One region of the Geobacillus sp. PLS 41 genome, then DNA from elsewhere that is predicted to be linked to it. Evidence: a T-box and tRNA genes for the amino acid it is inferred to sense, from the RefSeq annotation. Region 1 holds a T-box; the other holds one or more tRNA genes.
What was found. A T-box is a leader RNA that pairs with one kind of tRNA and senses whether it is charged. The one in region 1 lies ahead of pheS (phenylalanine--tRNA ligase subunit alpha), so its partner is inferred to be a tRNA-Phe.
Positions count from the first base shown of each region.

Region 2: it has a tRNA-Phe gene. The T-box ahead of pheS (phenylalanine--tRNA ligase subunit alpha) is inferred to sense a tRNA for this amino acid. The anticodon was not compared.

Region 1 is NZ_CM151395.1:1,376,890-1,380,987, forward strand. Features, by position in the region: partial or broken gene ACVX3G_RS06815 (HI0074 family nucleotidyltransferase substrate-binding subunit) at 1-662, shown strand, start outside; gene msrA (peptide-methionine (S)-S-oxide reductase MsrA) at 791-1,315, shown strand; gene ACVX3G_RS06825 (TrmH family RNA methyltransferase) at 1,312-2,067, shown strand; gene ACVX3G_RS06830 (hypothetical protein) at 2,108-2,479, shown strand; T-box leader at 2,535-2,770, shown strand; gene pheS (phenylalanine--tRNA ligase subunit alpha) at 2,870-3,904, shown strand; gene pheT (phenylalanine--tRNA ligase subunit beta) at 3,926-4,098, shown strand, end outside.
Region 2 is NZ_CM151395.1:1,174,828-1,178,925, reverse strand. Features, by position in the region: gene ACVX3G_RS05895 (ISLre2 family transposase) at 1-600, shown strand, start outside; tRNA gene ACVX3G_RS05890 (tRNA-Leu) at 923-1,007, opposite strand; tRNA gene ACVX3G_RS05885 (tRNA-Cys) at 1,077-1,150, opposite strand; tRNA gene ACVX3G_RS05880 (tRNA-Gly) at 1,160-1,231, opposite strand; tRNA gene ACVX3G_RS05875 (tRNA-Gln) at 1,237-1,311, opposite strand; tRNA gene ACVX3G_RS05870 (tRNA-His) at 1,327-1,399, opposite strand; tRNA gene ACVX3G_RS05865 (tRNA-Trp) at 1,417-1,490, opposite strand; tRNA gene ACVX3G_RS05860 (tRNA-Tyr) at 1,500-1,584, opposite strand; tRNA gene ACVX3G_RS05855 (tRNA-Thr) at 1,591-1,666, opposite strand; tRNA gene ACVX3G_RS05850 (tRNA-Phe) at 1,837-1,912, opposite strand; tRNA gene ACVX3G_RS05845 (tRNA-Asp) at 2,086-2,161, opposite strand; tRNA gene ACVX3G_RS05840 (tRNA-Met) at 2,167-2,243, opposite strand; tRNA gene ACVX3G_RS05835 (tRNA-Val) at 2,386-2,461, opposite strand; tRNA gene ACVX3G_RS05830 (tRNA-Glu) at 2,471-2,542, opposite strand; tRNA gene ACVX3G_RS05825 (tRNA-Ser) at 2,557-2,647, opposite strand; tRNA gene ACVX3G_RS05820 (tRNA-Asn) at 2,652-2,726, opposite strand; rRNA gene ACVX3G_RS05815 (23S ribosomal RNA) at 3,152-4,098, opposite strand, start outside.

The DNA.
Region 1 (4,098 bases):
TTGAAAAAGTCATTTTGTTCGGCTCAAGAGCACGAGGCGATTACAAGGAAGGATCGGATATCGATTTGGCGATCCAATTTCGAAAACCGTGAGGCCCGCTGTACCTCCTGCAATCGGACTTGGATGAACTTCCGATCATTTATCCGATCGATGTTGTTGATTACAATCAAATTCACAACGAACAGCTAAAAATGAATATTGACCAAGAAGGAAAGACGATTTTTCAAACGAACGAGCACGGGAAGGTGATGGTCACAATGAGCCGGCTGATGGATCGATTTTACGATTTCGAACGGGCGCTCTCCAAACTCCGGCAAAGTGCCGCAAGAGACGCCCAAACGGATGACCTTGTTGTTGATGCGACCATTCAACGCTTTGAATTCACGTACGAACTAGCATGGAAATGGATGAAACTTTATTTGGAGCATCAGGGATACGCTGAAGTGACGAGTCCGAGGAAAACGATTCGCGAGGCGTTTCGGGAAGGGTTGATTCAAGACGGAGAGACATGGCTTCGCATGCTCGAAGACCGCAACCGGACGTCCCATACGTATGATGAAGAAACTGCCATGGACATGTATGAACGCATTCGCACCCACTATATCCCGCTGTTTGACCGCTTGCTTGACGAAATGAAACAACGGCTTGACTCGGCGACATGAGCGGCCGGCGTGCGGAACGGAACGCGCTTGGCTTTGTGAAGGAACTTGACTTTGGTCGTGAAAGATGACAACGGCACACATTTTGCTATAATCAAAGGAAGAAACTTGACGCATGAGGTGACGACACAATGGAGAAAGCGACATTCGCCGGCGGCTGCTTTTGGTGCATGGTGACGCCGTTTGAGGAGCTCGATGGCATTTACGGCATCGTCTCCGGCTATACAGGGGGACATGTGGAAAATCCAACATACGAGCAAGTGAAAACCGGCACGACCGGCCACTACGAAGCGGTGCAAATCACCTTCGACCCGGACGTCTTTCCGTATGAGCGGCTCTTGGAGCTGTATTGGTGCCAAATCGACCCGACCGATGACGGCGGCCAGTTTCACGACCGCGGGCCGCAATACCGGACGGCGATTTTTTACCATAACGAAAAACAGCGCCAGCTTGCCGAGCAGTCAAAGCGGGCGCTCGAGGAAAGCGGGCGCTTCTCCAAGCCGATCGTGACGAAAATTTTGCCGGCCACCACGTTTTATCCGGCGGAAGAGTACCATCAAAACTATCATAAGAAAAATCCGGAACATTACAAGCAAGATCGAGCCGCCTCGGGGCGTGACGAATTTATCGCCAAACATTGGGGGACGAAGCGGTGAAGCGGATCGAATCGCCGAAAAATGCGCGCGTCAAACAATGGAAAAAGCTGCTGACCAAAAAAGGGCGCGATGAGACCGGATTGTTTTTGCTTGAAGGGTTTCATCTTGTCGAAGAGGCCATAAAAAGCAACGCGCCCCTTGTCGAGCTGATCGTTGATGAGCGGACGGCCGTCCCGCCCGGCTGGAACGTCACAGGTGTCCCGGTTACGATCGTGACCGAAGCGGTGATGAGGGCGATCAGCAGCACGGAGACGCCGCAAGGCATCGCCGCGGTGTGCCGACAGCTGTCGACCGAGCTTGAAGGCGTGAAGACCGCCTTGCTCATTGACGCCGTGCAAGACCCGGGCAATCTCGGGACGATGATTCGCACCGCCGATGCCGCCGGGATCGATGCTGTCATCCTTGGCGAAGGGTGCGCCGATGTGTACAATCCGAAAGTGGTGCGGGCGACGCAAGGGTCGCTGTTTCATCTTCCGGTTGTCAAAGGCGATCTGGCACAATGGATCGCGCGTTTCAAGGAGCAGGGCATTCCGGTGTACGGCACCGCCTTGGAGAACGCCGTCGATTACCGCACCGTTCCACAATCGTCTTCGTTCGCCTTGCTCGTCGGCAATGAAGGAAGCGGCGTCCGACCCGACCTGCTGCGCCTAACGACAGAGAACGTGTACATCCCGATTTACGGCCGCGCCGAGTCGCTGAACGTCGCCGTTGCGGCCGGAATTTTGCTTTATTCCTTGCAGGCGGTGCGGTAAAATAGAATCGAAAATCAATAGGACAAGGGAGCGGAGACAGATGGATGGCGAACTGCGGGCGTTATTGAACGCTGTGCTCGAGCGTCTTGATGTTCAAGGGGCCTACATCGAACAAATGCGCATGGATATCGTCAAGCTGCAAGGAAGCGTGAAACAACTCGAAGACAAAGTCGATCGCCTTCAAAGTGATGTGGACGCCATGAAAAAAGACATGGACGCCATGAAAAAAGACATGGATGCCATGAAAAAAGACATGGATGCCATGAAAAAGGACATGTTGGGGGTCAAAAAAGATGTCGCCGCGCTCAAGGAAGGGCAAGTGCGGCAGGAAAAAATTATGGAGCGCCTTGCCATCCGCTCGATTGAACAGGAAGCGGAAATCGATGAGCTGCGCAAAGAAATTTCGGCCTGACCTTGCCTTTGCCCACTCATTTGCGTATAATGAATAGCGACAATTTCCCATACGGACAACAACGATGACGGAGAAAAGTAGCTTGCTGTTCGCCATCCAGGGAGAAAACGCCATAGACTGGGAGCGTTTTTATGGCCGACGCAAGTGAAGTTCACCTCCTGAGTTGACACCGGGACCATCCCGACGAGGGATGTAAAGGTGTTCCGGCTTTCGGCCGTTATCGCAATGAAGTGAACAGCACGCTTATGCTGTTAACAAGGGTGGTACCGCGAGCAACAACTCGTCCCTTACCGGGGCGGGTTTTTTTTATCATCTTAAACCGAGAAGCCCCCCGCTTCTACGCGTGAGCGTAAGTGGGAGGGCGTTCAACTGAAATGAGGAGGGATTGATGTGAAAGAACGGCTGTACGAGCTGAAACGCCAGGCGCTCGAACAAATCGGCCAAGCCCGCGACTTAAAAGCGCTGAACGACGTGCGCGTCGCCTATTTAGGCAAAAAAGGGCCGATCACCGAAGTGCTGCGCGGCATGGGGGCATTGCCGCCGGAAGAGCGCCCGAAAATCGGCGCGCTTGCCAATGAAGTGAGAACGGCGATCCAGCAGGCGCTGGAAGCGAAACAAGCGAAACTGGAACAGGAGGAAGTGGAGCGGAAGCTGGCTGCCGAGGCGATTGATGTGACGCTGCCGGGCCGGCCTGTGAGTCTTGGCAACCCGCATCCGCTGACGCGTGTCATTGAAGAAATTGAAGACTTGTTTATCGGCATGGGCTATACGGTCGCCGAAGGGCCGGAAGTGGAGACCGACTATTACAACTTTGAGGCGCTCAACTTGCCGAAAGGACATCCGGCCCGCGATATGCAAGATTCGTTTTACATCACGGAAGAGATTTTGCTTCGCACCCATACGTCGCCGATGCAGGCGCGGACGATGGAAAAGCACCGCGGGCGCGGCCCAGTGAAAATCATTTGCCCGGGCAAAGTGTATCGCCGCGACACCGATGATGCGACGCATTCGCACCAGTTTACGCAAATTGAAGGATTGGTTGTTGACCGGAACATCCGGATGAGCGATTTGAAAGGGACGCTGCGCGAATTTGCCCGCAAGCTGTTCGGGGAAGGGCGCGACATTCGCTTCCGGCCGAGCTTTTTCCCGTTCACGGAACCATCGGTCGAAGTCGATGTGTCCTGCTTCCGCTGCGAAGGGCGGGGCTGTGGCGTCTGCAAAGGCACCGGTTGGATCGAAATTTTAGGAGCCGGCATGGTGCATCCGAACGTGCTTGAGATGGCCGGTTTTGATTCGAAAACGTACACCGGCTTTGCGTTCGGCATGGGGCCGGAGCGGATCGCGATGCTGAAGTATGGCATTGATGACATCCGCCATTTCTATCAAAACGATCTACGTTTCTTGCGGCAATTTTTGCGTGTGTAACAGAAAAAGGAGGAGTTGGGAATGCTCGTTTCTTACCGTTGGCTAGGGGAATACGTCGATTTGACGGGCATCACCGCCAAAGAGCTCGCGGAGCGGATTACGAAAAGCGGCATTGAAGTCGAGCGGGTCGAAGCGCTTGACCGGGGAATGAAAGGAGTCGTCATCGGTCATGTGCTCGAGTGCGAGCCGCACCC
Region 2 (4,098 bases), 200 kb from region 1:
TGCTTTCAGCTGGATCGATTTCATGTGGCGCGGGAGTTGCGTCAGTGTCTGTCCGGCCATTCGCGTTGGCGGGAGGTGCGGAAGAAGCTGGCGAAACAAGACGAAGAGGGGCTTCTCGTGGAGCTGAACAGCGCGGTCGGCACGTTGGAGGACGAAGCGAAAGAGAAGCAGATGGCTGCCATGATCCGCCGGATCGAGTCGATGCCGGGATGCATCCGGGACTATCGGGAGTGGCTGTCGGAGCAAGGGGTGGAGACGACCGGCATGCGTCCGATGGGCCACGCCGAGAGCGTGATGAGCCGGTTTGCGCATCGGGTGAAATCCCGCCGCAGCTGGAAAGACCAAGGGCTTCGGGCGTTTCTGAGGGCGATGGCAGCCCGAATCGACGGGATCGGGTGGAGAAAGGGACGGTGGGAGGAGCAAGAGCCCCAGTCGGCCGTCTCGGCCTCAACAAAGTCCAAGCGGATCGAACAGGCCAAACGGAAGGCCGGACGGTTATGGGCAGATGTGGTGCGTCAGAATCTACCGTGTCTGCAGCGGTCATCCGGGACGCCGATCCATCAAGCGTTGTCGGCGCTCCGGGATGGTGGTTGGGTGTAAAAAAATGGAATATCGTATCATCGCCTCAAGATAAGGGATGAGAGTCCGAAAGCGCTTACGATATTAATTCCTGAAAATGGTTCGCTAACTAGTGATTGACAACGCCCGTAGTGAACCGAAAAAATGTTCTCCACAAAGTCTTGACTGACTCATGGGTACTAAAAAAACATGATGATTGACGAAATCATGGATGATCTAGATGGTAGAAATGCAAAGTTCATGCAAAATTTTTTCGGAACTCCCAGAAAATGAAAAACGACCGCAAATGCGGTCGTATCAAGGGTTTCACGATTTTAGATCGTGGGCTATCGAATTCCAAGGATGCCGATGGTGGGAGTCGAACCCACACGGGGGGCTACCCCACACGATTTTGAGTCGTGCGCGTCTGCCAATTCCGCCACATCGGCGCGACAATCAACATTTTACCAAATTATCTTTCAACTGTCAACACTTTTTTTATTCATTATCATTAGATATGGAGGCGGCACCCGGATTCGAACCGGGGATAAAGGTTTTGCAGACCTCTGCCTTACCACTTGGCTATGCCGCCTTGATCAAGAGCGGAAGACGGGACTCGAACCCGCGACCCCCACCTTGGCAAGGTGGTGTTCTACCGCTGAACTACTTCCGCATCCGTGGCTGGGGTAGCTGGATTCGAACCAACGCATCACGGAGTCAAAGTCCGTTGCCTTACCGCTTGGCTATACCCCAACGTTGTAAGTGAAGGGCGACTAGTGGGAATCGAACCCACGCATGCCAGAGCCACAATCTGGTGCGTTAACCACTTCGCCATAGTCGCCATGATCATGATAGGAATGGCAGGGGCAGTAGGAATCGAACCCACACCGGAGGTTTTGGAGACCTCTGTTCTACCATTAAACTATGCCCCTTTGTTAAAATGGTGGAGGGGGACGGATTCGAACCGCCGAACCCAAAGGGAGCGGATTTACAGTCCGCCGCGTTTAGCCACTTCGCTACCCCTCCAAGGAATGGTGCCGACTGCAGGACTTGAACCCGCAACCTACTGATTACGATTCAGTTGCTCTACCAATTGAGCTAAGTCGGCATAAGATGAATGAAGAAGGTGGCTCATTGTTGAGCTCTGTGCCTCTTCCTCTACCAACTGATTCGAAGAAGCGGAATGCGTCGAGGCAACTCGAAGCGAATTCGATGAAGCAGATGCTCGTCTCTACCAATTCAGCTAAGTCGGCATGCAAACCTATTCTAGTTGTTTCATGGTGGCTCGGGACGGAATCGAACCGCCGACACAAGGATTTTCAGTCCTTTGCTCTACCGACTGAGCTACCGAGCCATATATTATTTTTTTAACTCGCTCGTTGAATTGCTCTGTGCCTCTTCCTCTACCAGCTGATTCAAAGACGCTCGATGCGTCGAGGCAACTCGAAGCGAATTCGATGAAGCGGATGCTCGTCTCTGCCGAATGAGCTACCGAGCCATACCATATTTTTCTTGTTTTTGGAACAATGGCGGTCCCGACGGGACTCGAACCCGCGATCTCCTGCGTGACAGGCAGGCATGTTAACCACTACACTACGGGACCAATTTTGGTTGCGGGGGCAGGATTTGAACCTGCGACCTTCGGGTTATGAGCCCGACGAGCTACCGGACTGCTCCACCCCGCGATGATAAGAAAGTAAGTTGATGTTCACAATGCTTTTGGTGTTGTTGTCCGTTGCCTCTTCCTCTACAAGCTGATTCAAAGATGCTGGATGCGTCGGGACAACTCGCGATGAATGAGAAAGCAAGTCAGCTTTTATATTAAGATGGTGGAGGATGACGGGATCGAACCGCCGACCCCTTGCTTGTAAGGCAAGTGCTCTCCCAGCTGAGCTAATCCTCCACAAAGAAGTGACCCGTACGGGATTCGAACCCGTGTTACCGCCGTGAAAGGGCGGTGTCTTAACCACTTGACCAACGGGCCATGCTGATGGATCATGGCGGAGAGCAAGGGATTCGAACCCTTGAGGCGCTATTCACGCCTACACGATTTCCAATCGTGCTCCTTCGACCACTCGGACAGCTCTCCACGATGGCTCCGCAGGCAGGATTCGAACCTGCGACCAATCGGTTAACAGCCGATTGCTCTACCACTGAGCTACTGCGGAATCATAACGACGGTCAATTCTCCCAACAAGATGTCCTGCCTCTTCCTCTGCCAGCCGATTCAAAGAAGCTGGATGCGTCGAGGCAACTCGCAGTTCATCCGATGATGCAAATGCTCGTCACTGAGCTGCTGCGAAATGACATCTCTTTAGACATTTACTATTATAATGATTCGCGCTGAGCTGTCAAGAGTTTTTTCATTCCTTCAAAACTAGATAACCGTTGGAAGAAGCCGCTCGCCTGCGCTTTTCGCTGTCTAGTTCCGGCCGCCATCGGCTCGCGACGCTTCGGTCCTGCTGCGGCGGCGACACATTGCATACGCTCCTGTGGCACCACCCACGCAGAACCAAGCTTCGCTTGGTTCGAGCCTCCTCGCAGGCCCTCCAGCGCACCTCGCCGATAAGCGGGCGGCCTCCACTTTTCTTGCTAGGTTAAGCCCTCGATCGATTAGTATCCGTCAGCTCCACGTGTCGCCACGCTTCCACCTCGGACCTATCGACCTCGTCATCTTCGAGGGATCTTACCCGCTTTGCGCGGTGGGAAATCTCATCTTGAGGGGGGCTTCACGCTTAGATGCTTTCAGCGCTTATCCCGTCCGCACATAGCTACCCAGCGGTGCCCCTGGCGGGACAACTGGTACACCAGCGGTGCGTCCATCCCGGTCCTCTCGTACTAAGGACAGCTCCTCTCAAATTTCCTCCGCCCGCGACGGATAGGGACCGAACTGTCTCACGACGTTCTGAACCCAGCTCGCGTACCGCTTTAATGGGCGAACAGCCCAACCCTTGGGACCGACTACAGCCCCAGGATGCGATGAGCCGACATCGAGGTGCCAAACCTCCCCGTCGATGTGGACTCTTGGGGGAGATCAGCCTGTTATCCCCGGGGTAGCTTTTATCCGTTGAGCGATGGCCCTTCCATGCGGAACCACCGGATCACTAAGCCCGACTTTCGTCCCTGCTCGACCTGTCCGTCTCGCAGTCAAGCTCCCTTGTGCCTTTGCACTCTCCGAATGATTTCCAACCATTCTGAGGGAACCTTTGGGCGCCTCCGTTACCTTTTGGGAGGCGACCGCCCCAGTCAAACTGCCCACCTGACACTGTCTCCCACCCCGCTAAGGGGTGCGGGTTAGAATTTCAATACCGCCAGGGTGGTATCCCACCGTCGCCTCCACCGAAGCTGGCGCTCCGGCTTCCCAGGCTCCCACCTATCCTGTACAAGCGATACCAAAATTCCATATCAGGCTGCAGTAAAGCTCCACGGGGTCTTTCCGTCCTGTCGCGGGTAACCTGCATCTTCACAGGTAGTATAATTTCACCGGGTCTCTCGTTGAGACAGCGCCCAAGTCGTTACACCTTTCGTGCGGGTCGGAAC